Regions from separate parts of the Intestinimonas butyriciproducens genome, predicted to be linked through region 1. Evidence: riboswitches for the same ligand, from Rfam matches in the RefSeq annotation. Region 1 holds a riboswitch; each other region holds the start of a gene.
The links. Region 1 has a riboswitch for cobalamin ahead of SRB521_RS11810 (S-layer homology domain-containing protein). Riboswitches for the same ligand answer to the same signal wherever they lie in the genome.

Region 1 (4,287 bases):
GCACCAGCTCCACCTTTTCAGGGTCCAGCCAGTCCATGTTGTCCAGGATCGTGGCGCAGGAGATGGACAGTGTGCAGGTATAGGCCGTATCTGAGATGGAGGCGTCCTGGGGCTCTACGGGCAGCGGCTTTCCCTCCGGCACCGGGTCTGTGAGATATTTGTCCTTGCCCGTGTTGGGGTCCAGGACCATGCCATGGGCCTCGGAGTACGCAGCGTCCCCCTTCTCCACACCGGGGGAGGAGCCTCCCGCGATGGCCTGGGCAGCGGCGATCTTCTCCTCTGCGGTGAATCCCCCTTCCAGTCCTCCGGGCCGGGACTCGATCCCGGAGGTGGGCGCGGGGGTGGCCGCCGGCTCCGTCTCCTCCTGCGCCGCGGGGTTCTCCGTTGGAGCGGGGAGTGCCGAGGCGGCGGGCACCAGACTTGCAGACGGTAAAGGCGTGGTCTGGGGTGTGGAGCCGGCCGTCTCCAGAGAAACGGGGGGCGGGGTGGTTTTCTCCACCGTCCACCCCTGCAACCCCGGCGCACCGCCGCCATACCAGAACGCCGCCGCCAGGATGACCAGCACCGCCAGTACGCCGACGACCTTTCCCCTGGTCAGCTTCACTTCTTCTCACCGTCCTCCCACGGTGTATAGAGGCAGTACGCCGGACACAGCTCCCCCATGTAGATCCACACGTTCTCCCCCATCTCTATGGGCTCGGGGAAGGTGAGATTAGGGACGAACAGCTTCAGCGTTGTCCGCCGGAGCCCCTTGAGGTTGATCCCCTCCGCTGCGGGCGCCGCGCGGAAGGCTGCCACGCGCTCCGCCAGATCTCCGATCCCCAGCTCCTTCGACAGCCGGGGGAGGACCTCCTCCTCCTTGCAGTACACCACGTTGTCAGGGTCCTTGAACCAGTTCACATGCATGATGGGCACTTCCTTTCCTTTTCCTTACTCTACAGAACTTTACAGATTTACAGCAGATTGGCGCTGCCCAGCAGGTTGAACAGCATCTGGGCGATTTCGCAGCGCTTGATGGCCGCAGTGGGTCGGATCTCCAGAGCCGACTGGTCCAGGATGTCCTCCTGGTAACAGAAGGCCAGCCCCTCCCGGGCCCATTCCGACGTGGTCACATAGTCGGTAAACTGAGCCAGGATGTCCCGAATGGCGCCGGTGTCCAGGGCCGTGTCCATCCCGCAGAGTTTGGCCGCCCGGGCCACCATCACCGCCGCCTCCTGGCGGCTGATGGTCCCGTCGGGCCGGAAGGCGCTCCCGTCTCCCGTGCCGGTCACGATGCCGTACGTGCTGGCCGTGCCCACATATCCCGCGTACCACGCGTCCGCGGGCACGTCGGTGAACCGGTCCGCCGCCGCCGGCGCCAGACCCAGAGCCTTCACCACGATGGCGGCGAATTCCGCCCGGGTCATGTCCCCGTCCGGGTCGAAGTTCCCGTCGCTTTTCCCGCTGATAACCCCGCGGGAAGCCAGGGACTCGATGGCGGGCTGGTTTTTGTGGGCGTTCACGCCGGTGATGTCCGGGAAGGTGGCCTCACGGTCCACGATGGGCATATACGTGACCGCGGGGTCCTTCCCCTCCAGTCCCTCCCCCGGCTTGGCCCCGGCCAGCTCACCCGTCACCGTCAGGGAATCTCCCATCCGGTAGAGGCTGTTCCGCCCGTCCCGGGCCCTCTGGGCTGCGATCAGGCCATAGAATGCCTGCTCTGAGGCCATCTGGTTCGAGCCCGACCCGTCCGCCGTGTGCAGGAAACCGTTCCCGGGCAGATAGAAGGTCATCAGATTGTCCAGCATGGTCTTTCCGTTTTTCACGAACCGGCTGTCGTCCAGCGGGATCCCCAGCTCGCACAGCGCCACGATCATCTGTACACAGCTCTCCGAATTGGTCGTCCCCCAGGACGCATAGCCCGCGCTCGCGTCCTGCTGCTTCGACATGCACGCCAGGGCCTCCTCTGTGGCCTTTGCCACCGCCGCCTGGTCCTGGTACTTTGCCAGCGCCTGGAGCGCCATCCCCGTGATGTCGGGGTCCGACACCCCGTCCCCCGAGGACGCCGCCGCCGTGCCCCCGAACAGGCTCCATCCGCCGTCCGGGAGCTGGCAGTCCAGGATGCGGTCGATATACATCTGCCGCGTCGCCTGCGTCGCCGCTTCGGGATTTTCCGGCATGGGGTAGTCCTTTGAATCCAGCGCGATGAGCGCCCAGATCGGGCCGTTGAGCCCCTGCCAAATCGTCTTGCCGTAGTCGCCCAGGGGTTTGGTCAGGTCGTACCCCGCCACGTCCCGCGCGTCCTTTCCGATGGACGAGAGCGCCACAATGAGACGCGAATATTCCGTGTATTTCTTGTCGTGGAGCACCCCGTCACAGGCCTTCACATAGCTCTCCACCGTGGCGTAGTATTTCTGATAGTACTCCTCAGGCACCTCATACCCGCTCCGCGCCAGGCCCAGCACCGCCCACTCGCCGCCGATGGACCCCACCTGGGGATCCTTCACCGTGCGGTACATGTACGCCGCTGTGTCCGTAACGGTGTCGGCCAGCCTCTCGTCCGACACCGCCGCCCACGCTCCGGTACTCAGGCTCAGCGCCAGTACCCATGCCAGCGCCAGCGATACCGGCCGTCTCCATCTCTGTTTCATTCGTTTCTCCTCCTTTTCCTTCCTTACAAATGGCCTCTTTTCGTCAAAAAAAGCTGTGGCGCGGGGCTTTGCCCCGCGCCACAGCCGTTTTCCTGTGTCGTCCTGTCGCAGTCTATCCCTGATCCACTTCACGCACGGTGGAGGATATACTTCAAGCAGGTCTTCTGACTTAGGTACACTTCTCATCGGCCCGCCTTATCGTATCCGATCCGATACAATGGCTGACTTTCGTCACTGGCCGAACGTACCCTTACAGCGGCGGCGTCCGTCCCGGATTTTCACCGGGTTCCCTTTTCATCCCACACGATACACGCCGCAAGGCTGCGGCAGCCCCTCGTGCGGGCCACTCAAAGCAGTATTCAATTTTGTATTTCACGGCTCCCCCATGGCTCGCGCAGAGCCGAGAGGCGTTTCCCTGTGTATTCCGGTCCCTTATAGAATACTATTCCGCCGCCGAAATGTCAATTGCACGTTTCCGCCCCGCCCGTGCGGCACCAACGAAACGCGGCGGCGCCTTTTGGGGCGCCGCCGCGTTTCGTTGGTGTTGAGAAAGAGAGAGGAGGTTTGAGATAGATGGTACGGCAATGATTGTTTGCTTTCCTGTCTACGCTGATAAGGATACCACAGCTTTCCCGAAAATGAATGGACAATCTTTGAAGGATGCGTGAACAATGTGTGAATCTTCCCCTTGGCTTTCCGGGCGTGTCTATTGACTATGCGGCAGCCTCACCGTGAAGTCCGTGCTGGCGTCCTCCCTGCTGGACACGGTGATGGAGCCGCCGTGCCCGTCCACGATGCGCTTTGCGATGGCGAGGCCGAGGCCATAACCGCCGGAAGTCCTGGCCCTGGAGTCATCGGCGCGGTAAAACCGTTCAAACAGGTGGGGCAGATGCTCCGGCGGGATAGCCGGTCCGGTATTGTGGACCGTCAGGCAGACGCCGCCACGCTCCGGGCGTGAGAGGACGAGCTTGACCCGGCCGCCGTTTCCGGCATATTTTACAGCGTTGTCCAGCAGAATGGCCACCAGCCGGCGGAGCTGGTCGGCATTGCCCTGGACAGTGAGCTGGTCGGCGATCTCGCTCTCCATCTCCACGCCCTGCTCGAAGGCCACCGGCTCAAAGGGAAGCAGCGCGCTCCAGGTGAGCTCTGAAACATCCACAGGCGCGGTGACCGGAGAAGTCTCCTTTCCGGCGTCGCTCTTGGCCAAGAAGAGGAGGTCCTCCACCAGGGCGCGCATCCGCTGCGCCTCGTCCCGGATATACTCCACCCATTTCTGCTGCTGTGCGATGGTGTCCCCGCTGTGGGCGAGGAGGATGCCGGTATTGGTGAGTATGACGGTGAGTGGAGTCTTGCGCTCATGAGAGGCGTCCGCCACAAAGCGGCGCTGCTGCTCCCACGCCTCCTCCGCCGGCTTGAGGGCCAGTCCGGAGAGCATCAGCGAGATGACGAAGAAACCGCCCAGGGCCAGCGCCCCCACCAGCAGCGAGGAGCGGATCAGCGGCCACAGTGAGTCGGTCTCCCAGCCCATATCGGCAAAGGCGATCCGGCTGTTCTCCCCCCCGGTCCGTGTCCTGCAGATAGCGCGGGTTCAACCCCGATATGGCGCCGCTCTCCTCCGTGGCTGTGGCCACGGCCTGGGCCACCACCTGGTCGGATA
Region 2 (4,287 bases), 1.5 Mb from region 1:
GCCATGCAGCTGGCCGAGGGCGACGTAGCCATTGGAAACTTTGCCGGCCTGATTCTGGGCACCATGATGGGCCCCACCATCGTGTTTACCATCCCAGTGGCTCTGGGCATCATCAAGAAGGAAGACCGCGGCTATCTGGGTGCCGGCGTCCTGGCCGGTCTCATCACCGTGCCCATTGGCTGTATTGTCGGCGGCCTGATGATGAATACCCTGGCCCCAGAGTATCACCTCAACTTCATCACCATCATCCAGAACCTGATCCCCGTAATCATCATCGCGGCCCTGATCGTCCTCGGCCTGTGGTTCGCCCCCGGTCCCATGATCAACGGCTTTAACAAGTTCGGCACCGGCGTTACCATCGTGATCACCGCCCTCACCGCCATCGCGGTGTTCGAGCAGATCACCGGTATCATGTTCCCCGTGTTCCACATCATGGTGGAGAACCCCGCCGACGGCTCCCGCGGCCTGGACAGCGGCCTGCTGACCTGCGGTCAGATCGCCATCGTCCTCATCGGCGCGTTCCCCATGGTGGAGTGGATCACCCGTACCTTCGGCAAGCCCCTGGAGAAGATCGGCGCCGCTCTGGGCATGAACGAGCAGGGCTCTGCCGGCATGGTGGCCAATCTGGCCAACAACATCGCCATGTTCAACATCATGGGCGAGATGAACCCGAAGGGCAAGCTGCTGAACGTGGCCTTCGCCGTGTCTGCCGCCTTTGTGTTCGGCGATCACCTGGGCTTTACCGCTGGCAACAACCCCGACATGATCTTCCCTGTGATCGTGGGCAAGCTGGTGGCTGGTGTTACCGCCATTATCGTGGCCAATATTCTGGCCCCCAAACTGCTGGCTAAGATCGAGAACGTAAAGTTCTGACAACAAGACCGCCTGGAAAGGTAAGGAATCGCTATGAATGTAAGTGAAGAACTCATCCGCAGCATCGTGGAAAAGGTCCTCTCGGAGACGGCCGCCGCGTCCTCCTGCGGCTGTGGCTTTGAGAAGCACGTCGATCCCAGCGGCGTACTCAGCGTCAAGACCTCCACCGTGAAGCTGGAGCCCTTTGAGGGGCGGAACGACGTCAAGCTCAAGGATGTAGCCACTCTGGAAGAGGCGCCCCGCATGGGTTGCGGCATCATGGAGCTCACCGACGGAGCCGACTTCGAGTGGACCCTGACCTATGACGAGTGGGACATCGTGCTGGAAGGCCGTCTGGAGATCAAGATCGACGGGCGTGTGGTAGGCGGAGATGCCGGAGACGTCATCTACATCCCCAAGGGTAGCCATATCCATTTCAGCACCCCCGATCACGCCAAATACGCCTATACCGTGTTCCCTGCCGACTGGCAGTAAGGAAGCGGGACCTCCTTCCCATCCCCCCGCCGCCCATTGGGCGGCGGGGGGATATTGTCTTTCAGATTTTTCCTTTTCCCCTTGACAGGGGTTGAAGAGGAGATTATAATAAAACCAGCCAAGCTGACAACTGAATCATAAGTGGTACGCAGGTGCTGGTCTCATTTGCTCAAAAGGGAAGTCGGGTGAGAATCCCGCACAAAGCCGTTGCTGTATTGGTGAAGCGGACCCCAAGATGTCACTGGAGTGAGAACTCTGGGAAGGCGGGGAGCGCGTTTGACACCTAAGTCAGAATACCTGCCTGTGTATGGCGCACGAGAGACCTCCTCGCGCTTAGGAGGGTGCAGCCCCTGTGTCACTTCCACAGGGCTATTGCTGTATCCTTGTTAGAGGATACGGCTTTTTTGTTGTCGGCGCTCACTCCTTATGTGACGTGTCAGGTGGCTTCTTCACCTCCCTTTGGACTGGTATGGCGATCCGAAGAAGGACGCGGGCCCGTAGCTGCCACTGCGGGGCCCGCCCATACCAGGAATATCCACCTGTGGGAAGACCGTGGGGCGCTCCGACGTAGGGGTTGCCCCACGGCTTTTTTTCAGATCATATGAGAGAAAGGAGGCGTTTGGTTGAAAAAGCTGATCAGTATGCCGATGACTGCCGGAACGCTGGCGGAGTATCCACCGACCAGGAGCTTGGAGGCAGCTTGCCGACACTTTGATTGCGACGGGCTGGAGGTGATCTGGGGCGGGGAAGACCTGCCGGAGAATATCCCGGAGCATCTCCATGTGGGATACCATCTGACCTTCTTCCCGGACTGGCTGGATTTCTGGCGGGCGGACCGGAGGGCGCTGACCCGCAAGTTTGGGAGCGCGACCGCATGGACCTCCTTTTACGGCGGACCGGAGGGGCCGGACACCCTGTTGAAGCTCTATTCCGAGGATCTCGACCGTGCGGTGCGGTGGGGGGCCGAGTATGTGGTCTTCCACGTCTCGGATGTGTCCGTGGAGGAGGGCTATACCTATCGTTGGGAGCACAGCCATCAGGAGGTCGTCGACGCGGCGCTGGAGGCCATCAACACGCTGCTTTCGGGCCGAAATCTTACACTGGCCTTCCTGGTGGAGAACCAGTGGTGGCCGGGCTTCACCTTCACAATGCCGGCGCTTACCAGGTGCCTGCTGGATGGCATTCAGTATGAGAATAAGGGCATTATGCTGGATACCGGCCATTTGATGAATGCGAACCTGGAGCTCAGGACACAGGAGGAAGGGGCGGACTGGGTCAGCCGAATGCTGGAGGAGCACGGCGGGCTGGGGAGCATGGTCCGGGGAATCCACCTCCACCAGAGCCTCAGCGGCGCCTATGTAAAGGCCCACACAGGCAGCCTGCCGGACCCCTGGCCGGTGGACTATGCGGAGCAGTTCTGCCAGAGCTATCAGCATATCCTGAGCATCGATACCCATCGCCCATGGACCACCCCCGCCGTACGGGCGCTGGTGGAAAGGATCGCTCCGGAATGGCTGGTACATGAGCTCTCTGCGGCGAACCGTGCGGAGCGGGACAAGCGGTTGGAGATCCAAAGCCGGGCTCTGGGCGTTCTTTAGAAAAGAAAGTCCGTTGGGGGAGGGGCGCACGCGGGTGCGTCCCTCTTCCACTGGGAAAATTCCCGGCAAAAGGCCTAAGAAACATTGACAAGAGCCCAAGGTTTGTGTATAATTCAAATAACGTCAAGCGGGTCACGCGAAAGAGCGGATCTGCCTGTTATGCGAGATGTGCGGAAGCGTCTTGAGCACCCGTCCGGTGTTTGAGTGCGCTTTTTTTGTTGTTGAAAGGCCCCTTGGGGGATGTGTGGTGGAATATGCAGGCAAAGGGAAACTATGTTGTCCTGGCAGACAGCAGCGCGGAGGACCGCGGGAGACTGCGGGGGATTTTGGAGCGGGGCGGATATACGGTCGCCGGAGAAGCCAACGACGGCGTGGAGCTGGTCCAGCTCTGTGAGGCGCTTCGGCCGGAGACGGTCTTTCTGGATATCCCCCTGCGCTATCTGGATGGCCTTTCGGCGGCCGCCTACCTGCGAAAGGAGCATTTGGCGGAGCTGGTCTTCTTTGTGACAGGGCGGTCGGACGAAAGGCTGGTGTCCGCAGCCAGAGATCTGGGAGCGGGAGGTTATCTGGTAAAGCCGGTGACGGAAAAACAGCTACTGCCGGGGTTGGCCGCAGCTCTGGCGCGGAACAGAGCCATGGAGCGCATCCGGCAGGACTGTGCCGAAGTCGAACGGCAGATCAGTGAGCACCGGACGCTGGAGCGGGCCAAATGTGCCGTCATGGAGCGGGAGAAGCTCAATGCGGGGGATGCGCTGGACTTTCTGCGGAGGGTGGCGGAGGAGAAGCGGATGCCTCTTTTGAAAATCGCGGAGCTTTTCACCGTGCTGCCCGGGGCCAATCCGGAGCAGTGAGCGGTCTGCTGGCCAGGGAGAGCTCTATGTTCAGGTTCGACAGGGTGTCGATCGAAAACGACATGCTTGGGCGGGGAAAACCACCGTCCGTATGACCCTTCCCGGGTTTTCAAACAGAGCCCGGGTCGTTACGATGAGGAGGAAACAAATATGAAGCGGGATCCTGTAAGAGCAAGTGTCCTGGCGACCAAGATCATTCCCAATGTGGCCGCCGATCTGGCCAAGGAGCTGGGCCTTCTGCCTGGTGAGAAGTCCCTGGCCCTGGTCACGTCCGACTGTGATGATGTGACCTATACCGCCCTGGACGAGGCCACGAAGAAGGCCGACTGCCGCGTGGCATATGCCAAGAGCTTCTACGCCGGCGCGGCCAACGCCAACACCAAGCTGGCCGGCGAGATCATCGGCATCCTGGCCGCCCCCAACCCCGCAGAGGCGAAGGCCGGTCTGGCCGCCTGCGTGGATATGATCGAGAACGTGTGCCACTTCGTCTC
Region 3 (4,287 bases), 450 kb from region 1:
ACAGAGCGTCCCCTCTGCGCCGACGTAGGGACGGCAGGTCACGCAGAGCCGGTCAAAAACCGGGTAGTCATAGCGGAGCAGAGGGATCTCCAACTCTTCCGCCAGCTCCGCCTCAAAAGACGAACCAAACAGTACGGCGGTCTCAGAGGCGCGGACCCTGTCGAAAAAGTCCTCCAGATCGGTCAGTGCCTCGCGCTCCGCCTGGCAGGCCACCTCCATCCCCAGTTCGCGGATAAGAAAGCGGGCCATGCCCCGGCTCCGGGCGCCGGAGCCAATCAGGGAGACCGGCATGCCATAGAGGGCCTGAAGATAGGAGTAGACCGGGCGAAGTCCCTCGGCGGTCCGTCGGCGGAAGGAGGCGCGCTCCTCGGAAAAATCCAGCCCGAATCGGCGTTCCAGACAATGCCAGAGCCCTTCGGCACCGGTAAGGCCGTAGGGATAGTCCAACACCTCGAAGGGAATGCCGAACCGCCGCTCCATCTCACGGGCCAAGCCCACGCCCCGGCCCAGGACCACATTGAGCCCTGCCGACGGGGCGCGCCGCAGCTCCTCCAGCGAGCAGCGGGAGAGTACGGTGTTCAGGCGGACCTTGCCATGGAGCAGGCCCCGGAGGGCCTCCAGGTCCGGGCCGGCCCGATGGTCGTCTGCACCCAGCCCCAGCAGGTTTATGGCGGGAGTTTCCGCGGTGGGGAGGGGGGACATGAGCTCAGCCAAGGAGGTCAGTGCGGCCTCATAGCCGTCCTCCAACCCGCCGCGGTAGCCGGCGGCCTCCACGGTCACCACTCTGGCCCGCCTCTGAAAGGCCTTTGCCGCCGAATGGACATCGTCCTGAATGATATCACTGACGCAGCCGGTCACCAGGAAGATCACCTCAGGGGAGCAGAGCTCCTCCGCGTGACGCAGGGCGCGGGACAGCGACTCCTCCCCGCCGAAGATCACATCGCTGTCGCTGATGACCGTGCAGGTCTGGCGGATGTCCGCCATATCACAGGCCGCATGGAAAGCCATAGAGCCAAAATTACACCCCACCACCGAGTGGAGCAGGACCACGCCGCCCTGGATACCGGTAAGGGCCTGGTGCGCGCCAAAGAGTTTGCAGCCGTCCGCCGTTTTCATTGCACATTTTCCTTTCGATAGAGCCACATGCGCTCCCACATCTCTTTGGCCCACAGACTTTCAGAGCCGTCATACAGGGGGTAATGGCGGGTCTGAAAGGGCATCCGGTTCAGAATGAGTTCGTCCCGTGCGGTGCGGGCGGACAGTCGGTCACAGAGGCGGAATACGTTCCGGACATAGGACTCAAAAGAGAGGGAGACGGTCTCGCTCATAGCGGGGATCAGGGGCGCGCCCAGCCCTTCCAGGGTAACGTCCCCCGTGCCCACCACCGCGTCCACAACGGCAAAGACCTCACGCAGTTCCGCCTCGCCGGGATTCAGCAGGATGGGGCTGCCGCCGGCATAAAGCCCCGCGGCGTCCTGAATCCGGTCCATCAGCTGTGCCTCCAGCTCTGGAGTCAGGGCCATCTCGCGGCGCATCTCGGGGGTCAGGATCAGACAGATGTGGCTGATCGGCAGCCCCAGGCTGGCATACAGCTTGAGGCGGAGCGGAGCGGTCTGTAGCCCGCGGCACACCAGAGCGCAGCGGTAGTCCGCCAGTGTGCGGCGGGCCGTTTCGGTCTGGGCCAGCGCCTTCTCCGTTTCTGTAGCGATAAGGGGCTCCATCTCGTCCAGAAGGCCCAGCTTTTCCCCGATATCACGGTAAAAGAGGGCGATACCCTCCAGGCCCGTATAGCGTCCGGCGCCGCCGAGATGGAGATAGTCGGTGCCGAACCTTTCCTTCATCCTCCGGGCCCAGCGGACTCGTTTGACCAGGTTGAGCCGGGCGGCCGGCGCCGTTATCAGAAGTTCCAGCGGTGCGCTGGGGATCCAGCAGTGGACGGTGATGCCGCACTGGCCCAGAAAAGAACCGATTTCCTTCAGGACCAGGGTGCCCTCGCTCCCCCAGCCCACCGTCTCAATATTCACGCTGCGGGGAAGGGGGGGCTGGGGCTCCATCACTTGCTCCACCAGGGCCCAGAGCACCTCCGTAAAGCCGCACCCCTTAAGCTCCAGTTCCAGACGGTTGTCTCCGGTGATTTTCTGACGGGCCAACTCCCGCACCCGCGTGCGGGAATAGTTTTTGTCCCGGTGAGAGAAGAGCTCCGACTGGACGGCAGCCACCCGAATCCCCTGGGTGCGGGACGCCTCCGCCACAGCGCGGATGTCCTCGTTCAAGATATCGCTCACAGGGGTGGGGACGATCAGAATGAGGGCGGGACGGTAGCGATCCCAAGCTTCCGAGACGGTGCGGCGCAGCGCGTCCGCTCCACCGCATATGATCTCGCGCTCCGTGAGGTCGGAGCACAGCAGAGGGTAAAAGGGCTGGTGCCGGCGCCTGGCGGAGTGCCGGTAGTGAAAGCCGCAGCCCCTTGGGCCGTGGAGTATGACGACCACACCGCCGCCTATCTCTCCGGCCGCCCCCACACTGCCGGAGACCTTCCCGTTGACCCCGAAGGTATGAAGCAGGGCGGAGGGATACATCAGGGTGCGAAGATCGTCAAAGAAGGGCTGGTGCATGCAGAATCACCTCTGAAAAAATAAAAAGGGTCGCATAGCCGTTACGGCTATGCGACCCGAATTCGTCGCAAAAAACCAGTATGAGAGCAAAACGGCTCCATACTGAAACTCTGTCCAGGCTCGTTTCCACGCAAGCAGACAAGAGATATACAAGCATGTCTTCTGGCTTACGCAGCGAAACCTCCGCCTTCCCAAGAATGTGAACATTCTCAGTGGCAACAATGGAGGGGCCTGATGCGCATACAGCGGCGGGACCGCGCGGGATTCTCACCCGCTTCCATTTTCACCGGTAAAAACCGGAACTTGTACATATGACAATATACTACTTTCTGATCGAAAGCACAAGAGTTTTTTCATAGAATCTCACGGACAGGCGAAACGGCCTGTTTACAATGGGAGAATACTCCGGTATAATAAATTCCTAAAGATGTGAGATTTCGGTCGGACGGAGGAGCGCGATGAAAAAGCTCAGTGGAAAACGCCAGGCGCTGGTTGGATTCACCCTTTTTTCCATGTTTTTTGGCGCGGGGAACCTGATTTTCCCACCCGGAGTCGGCGCGCAGGCGGGAACGCTCACCTGGCCCGCCATGCTGGGAATGGCGTTCAGCGCAGTGGGACTGCCGGTGCTGGGCGTGGTGGCGGTGGCACGGTCCGGGGGACTTGCCGCGCTGGGGAACCGGGTACATCCACTCTTTTCACGGGTGTTCACCATTTTGGCCTATCTGTCCATTGGCCCGTGTCTGGCCATTCCCAGAACGGCCAGCACCTCCTTTGAGATGGCGGTCCCTCCCTTTGCGGGGCCGGACGCCCCCCTCGGGCTGCTTCAACTGCTCTATTCGCTGGTGTTTTTCGCCGCTTCCCTGTGGGTGGCGCTCCGTCCGGAGAAGCTGACGGATCGCCTGGGCAAGGTCATGTGCCCCATTCTGATCCTGCTGATCGTGGTCACCTTCGTAGGCTGTCTTGTAAATCCGCTGGAGGGCTACGGACCGCCCCAGGATGCGGCCTATGCCGCAAATCCCGTGGCGAAAGGCTTCCTAGACGGCTACCAGACCATGGACACCATTGCTGCCTTGGTCTTCGGCATCATCATTTCCCTGAATATCCGTGCCATGGGAGTGGAGCGGGAGGAGGACGTGGTGAAGAGTACGGTCCGGGCCGGCTGGATCGCCGGCGCCATGCTTCTGGCCGTCTATTCCATGCTGGCCCACGTGGGAGCGCTGTCCGGAGGGGCTTTCCCGGGGGCCGCCAACGGCGCGGTGGTGCTGACCAATATTGTTCCCGCCCTGTTTGGAAAAACCGGCAGCCTACTGCTGGCGGCGATTTTTGTCATTGCTTGCTTCAATGTCTGTGTGGGGCTCATCAGCTCTTGCGGCGAGTATTTTTCCCTGCTCTGGCCCAGACTCTCTTATCGGGGATGGGCCGCGATGTTTGCGGTGGTAAGCATGGCGATCGCAAATGCCGGGCTGGACCTTATCCTTCGGATATCCGTTCCAGTTCTGGGGGCGATCTACCCGGTGGCCATTGTGCTCATTGCGCTCTCCTTCTTTCAGAAGCGGCTGGCGGAGCATCGCTGCGCCTATTCGGTCCCTGTGGCGGTTACCGGTGTGTGCAGCGTCCTCTTTGCGCTAAAGGATCTGGGAGTCCCAATCCCGCTCCTGGACGCGGTGCCTCT
Region 4 (4,287 bases), 1.6 Mb from region 1:
CGCGCTGGAGCACTACGGCATCACCCAGCGGGAGCTGGCTGTCATCTGTGCCTCCCACAACGGAGAGCCCTTTCACATCGAGGCTGTGGAGAGTATTCTCCGGAAGGCGGGACTCTCCCCCAGCGACCTGCACTGCGGGGCGGAATATCCTATGTACGTCCCGGCCGAGGATGCCCTGAAGCTCGCCGGCGTCCCCCGGGCCCCCATCTACTGCGACTGCTCCGGAAAACACGCCGGTATGCTCATCACCGCCCGTCATCTGGGGGAGCCCTTGGAAAACTATATTTCTCCGGACCACCCTGTCCAGCGGCGTATCCTCTCGGTGTTTGCCGACATGTGCGGCGTGGAGGAATCGGAAGTCCGGCTGGCTGTGGACGGCTGCGGCGTCCCTGTCCACGCCCTGCCCCTTTCCCGCCTGGCCCAGGGGTACGCCCGCATGTCCCTCCCCTCGCTCTTTGCCCCAGCCCGGGCCGCCGCCGTACGCCGCGTCACCTCCGCCATGACCGCTCACCCGGAAATGGTGGCGGGTTCCGAACGGATCTGTACCCAACTGATGGCCGCCTTTGGGGAACGGCTCTTCTGCAAATCGGGTGCCAGCGCCTTCTATGCCGTGGGCCTCAGGGACAGGGGGATCGGCATCGCTCTCAAAATGGAAGACGGCGCCTCCTCCATCGTCCCCTATGCTATCCTATCGGTCCTCACCCAGCTCGGGGTCATCACGCCGGAGGAGGCCTGTTCTCTGCCCAGCTTTCAGGACAGAAACCTCTACAACAATCACCACGCTGTTGTAGGCCGTACCGAACTGGTCTTCCGGCTGGAACCGTGCGGCATCGCCTGACCGTCGCACGCGCCATTTGGGGTGGGGGTAGTTTTCCGGCCGCGCTGAAGCCGGAAAAATACTTGCTCATTTCTTCCTGCGCTGTTATACTGAAAGTAAATCATGCGTTCAGAAAATTTTTTTGAAAAGAGGTCGTACTCATGAGTGTTCAGTACATCCACACCGACAATGCCCCCCAGGCCATCGGGCCCTATTCTCAGGCCGTGAAGGCCAACGGCTTCCTCTATATTTCCGGTCAGATCCCTGTCGACCCGGCCACCGGCTCGGTGGTGGAGGCCAGCTACTCCGTCCAGACCAAGCAGTCCATGGCCAATCTCGCCGCCATCCTCAAGGAGGCGGACCTCACCTTTGCCGACGTGGTAAAGACCACCATCTTCCTTACCGATATGGCCCATTTCCCCGAGGTCAACGAGGCCTATGCCGCCTTTTTCGAGGGCCCCTGCCCCGCCCGCGCCTGCGTGGAGGTGAGCCGCCTTCCCAAGGACGTGCTGGTGGAGATCGAGCTGGTCGCAGCCTGCTGACACCCCCTGATTCTCAAGAGTCTGAGCATAGTTTCCATGCTCAGACTCTTTTCTCCCCTTGACATAGGGCGGGATTCAGGGTATGCTGTTAGGGACAATTAAATCCGACTGGTACGCAGGCGCCCATTTCGGGCAGACAAAGGGAAGCCGGGTGAGAATCCCGCACAAAGCCGTTGCTGTATAGGCGGAGCGGACCCCCACAGCGCCACTGGAGGCAACTCCGGGAAGGCGGGGACCGCGCTGGACGCCGAAGTCAGAATACCTGCCTGCGTATGACGCACATCCAAACCTCTCCGAGCCTGAGAGGGTGCTACTACGCCTGCCTTTCAGCGCGTATCGCTGCGCCCTCCGGGACGCAGCTTTTTATTTTTGGTGAAGACCGGGAAAGGAGCTTTAGCTATGTCCGATGAAACCAAGACCCAGGAGCCTTACTGGAAGGGCAAGGGGTATTCTTTCTTCTGTAACCGGGCGTGCGAATATTTCCCCTGCCACCCCACCGACGACCCGGAGAATTTCAACTGTCTGTTCTGCTACTGCCCTCTCTACGCCCTGGGACCCGACTGCGGGGGAAATTTCTCCTATACCGAGAGCGGTGTGAAAGACTGTACCCGCTGTACTCTTCCCCACCGGCGGGACAATTACGGGTACATCACCTCCAAGTTTCAGGAAATTGCCCGCCGCATGGCGGAGTCGCGCAGACGCGGCGTCTGATCCTGCCCCTTTTACGGGAAGGGGAATCCATCCTATCTTTTCCATTCCCTTTGACGAAAGAATACCCCCGGCGGCAACAGCCGCCGGGGGTATTCTCATGCTTCATCCATGCGCCGGTTCTTCGGCGGGTCCCAACAGCAGGGGCTGGAGCTGCCGGCCCTCCAGGGCGGCGTCCACAGCGGCATTGATCTGGGTAAAATCCGCCACCAGAGAGGTGGGTTTTTTTACTGGGTCATCCTGCCGGTAGGGGACAAAGTAGACGTTCTTCTTGTCCAGAAGCGCCGCAATGTTTTTGGCCGAGCCGCTCAGGCCGTCGTTGGTGGACACGGCGAGGACCACGGGACGCCCGTTCCGCCACATGGCTTTGGCCGCCATCGTCACCGACGTATCGCTGAAGCCGTTTGCCAACCGCGCCAGCGTGCTCCCCGTACAGGGGGCGATGACCAGCACATCCAGCAGCTTTTGGGGGCCGATGGGCTCTGCCTTCTGGATGGAGTCGATGACCCGCCTGTCGCAAATGCGCTCCATCTCCCGCATGAACTCGTGGGCCGCGCCGAAGCGTGTGTCCGTATCGGCGCTTTTCTCCGAGATGATAGGCGTGACCGCTCCATATCTGGCCTTTGCCCGTTCCAGCGCCGGCATCACCTGATCATATGTACAAAATGAGCCGCAGAAAGCGAACCCCACACGTACCTGTTCCATGCTCAGACTCCTAACTCATTCCATATATTATAGATCGTGTCACGGATAATCTTTCCAGAGGTCACTGGGGCCACCTTGCCCGGCAGGGAAAGGGCCCAAATCGCCCTAACCCCCTGCCGCACCGCCGCCTCAAAATCCACTCCCCCCGGCTTGGATGCAAGATCGATGACCAGGCAGCCGGGGCGCAGATCGGCCAGGCGCTCCGCGTCCAGGACCCGTACCGGGACGGTGTTCACCACCAGATCATAGCCGCACAGATAGCCGTCCAGGCGTTCGATCTGCTCGGCCCCATACCCGTATGCCTCGGCCCAGGCGAGGTCGGCCCACTTCCGGGCCGCCACGCTGACCCGGGCGCCCAGGGCGTTCAGCCGGTGCGCCAACAGCTTGCCCAGCCGGCCGAAACCCAGGACCAGGACCCGGGCGCCGTGGATGGTGACGGGCAGCTCTTCCATGGCGATTTGAATCGCTCCCTCCGCAGTAGGCACCGCGTTGGCGACCGCCAGCTCTTCTCTGGTAAAGTAGTCCACCAGGCGCAACCCCCGCTCTTTCGCCTGGTCCAGAAGTTCCCGGCCCACCTTGCCGGCACAGACCACCTGACTTGGGCGCAGCGCGTCCAGCACCTGGGTCAGGGGCGGCCGCTCCTGAGAGAGCGGAGCGTTGAGGCGTCCGCCCTCCCCCGCAGCCGGGAGGGGGAGGATCACGCAGTCTGCGAGGGCCGCCTCCCCTAGGTCGGGCGCCCGCACCGGCCCTTTCTCCGTCCCCTCCAGCGCCCAGGTATGTACCGTATGTCCGTCGTCGAAGAGCAGCTCCGCCAGTTTTGCCTGGCGCATATCGCCGCCTACCACCCAGACGTTTCGTTCATGTCTCATGGCACTCTCCTCCGTTTTTCGTCTGCACCATCCTATTCTCTCCGCCTCAAAGGGTGACGGTCCGTTGACATGCGAAGCCGGGACGGGTAAAATAGAGAGAAATCGGAATGAAAGGAGCAGTGTGTCATGCTGTTTTCGGAATACGCCCGCTACCAATATGTCCGCAGTCCCCTGGTGGAGGTCATCTGCCAGCTTCGGTTTCCCGCCATCCTCACCATCAACACCAAGGAGCCCGCCGAGTTCCAGGAGGCCGTCCGCCACGACTTTCCCCGCTATGCGGCCCGGAAGGAGCAGCTCCCCCCCAAGGTGACGGGGCTGGGCACCCCCAATCCCAAGCTGGAGCAGCAGCCCGCTGTCGTCAACCACAGCTTTGTCTCTGCCGACGGCCTGTGGAAAATCAATCTCACCAAGGACTTCATCGCGCTGTCCACCCTCCGGTACACCCAGTGGGAGGACTTTGCCCTCCGGCTGGACAAGCCTCTGGCGCAGTTCATTCAGGTGTACGAGCCCGCCTTCTTCGAGCGCGTGGGGCTGCGGTATGTAAACGCGGTCTCCCGGAAGGCCCTGGGGCTCACCGACCTGCTGTGGGACGATCTGATCCGTTCCCCTTACCTGGGCATCCTAGGGGAGCCGGATGTGGATGAGA

Region 2: it holds a riboswitch for cobalamin, as region 1 does, so the genes downstream of both, SRB521_RS04445 (apurinic/apyrimidinic endonuclease family protein) here and SRB521_RS11810 (S-layer homology domain-containing protein) in region 1, are expected to answer to the same signal.
Region 3: it holds a riboswitch for cobalamin, as region 1 does, so the genes downstream of both, SRB521_RS09655 (nitrogenase component 1) here and SRB521_RS11810 (S-layer homology domain-containing protein) in region 1, are expected to answer to the same signal.
Region 4: it holds a riboswitch for cobalamin, as region 1 does, so the genes downstream of both, SRB521_RS04020 (cysteine-rich small domain-containing protein) here and SRB521_RS11810 (S-layer homology domain-containing protein) in region 1, are expected to answer to the same signal.

What each region holds. Positions count from the first base shown of each region.
Region 1 covers NZ_CP011524.1:2,379,112-2,383,398, forward strand. Annotated here, with positions in the region: gene SRB521_RS11800 (DUF4430 domain-containing protein) at 1-604, opposite strand, end outside; gene SRB521_RS11805 (hypothetical protein) at 601-906, opposite strand; gene SRB521_RS11810 (S-layer homology domain-containing protein) at 954-2,630, opposite strand; cobalamin riboswitch at 2,768-2,993, opposite strand; gene SRB521_RS16545 (sensor histidine kinase) at 3,337-4,065, opposite strand; gene SRB521_RS16550 (hypothetical protein) at 3,986-4,287, opposite strand, start outside.
Region 2 covers NZ_CP011524.1:896,912-901,198, forward strand. Annotated here, with positions in the region: gene SRB521_RS04435 (ethanolamine utilization protein EutH) at 1-873, shown strand, start outside; gene SRB521_RS04440 (cupin domain-containing protein) at 907-1,347, shown strand; cobalamin riboswitch at 1,481-1,666, shown strand; gene SRB521_RS04445 (apurinic/apyrimidinic endonuclease family protein) at 1,971-2,945, shown strand; gene SRB521_RS04450 (ANTAR domain-containing response regulator) at 3,200-3,796, shown strand; gene eutL (ethanolamine utilization microcompartment protein EutL) at 3,947-4,287, shown strand, end outside.
Region 3 covers NZ_CP011524.1:1,930,181-1,934,467, reverse strand. Annotated here, with positions in the region: gene SRB521_RS09660 (nitrogenase component 1) at 1-1,116, opposite strand, end outside; gene SRB521_RS09655 (nitrogenase component 1) at 1,113-2,615, opposite strand; cobalamin riboswitch at 2,751-2,937, opposite strand; gene brnQ (branched-chain amino acid transport system II carrier protein) at 3,074-4,287, shown strand, end outside.
Region 4 covers NZ_CP011524.1:801,234-805,520, reverse strand. Annotated here, with positions in the region: gene SRB521_RS04030 (asparaginase) at 1-838, shown strand, start outside; gene SRB521_RS04025 (RidA family protein) at 979-1,359, shown strand; cobalamin riboswitch at 1,460-1,643, shown strand; gene SRB521_RS04020 (cysteine-rich small domain-containing protein) at 1,759-2,070, shown strand; gene SRB521_RS04015 (dipicolinate synthase subunit B) at 2,173-2,772, opposite strand; gene dpsA (dipicolinate synthase subunit DpsA) at 2,775-3,641, opposite strand; gene SRB521_RS04005 (TIGR04255 family protein) at 3,768-4,287, shown strand, end outside.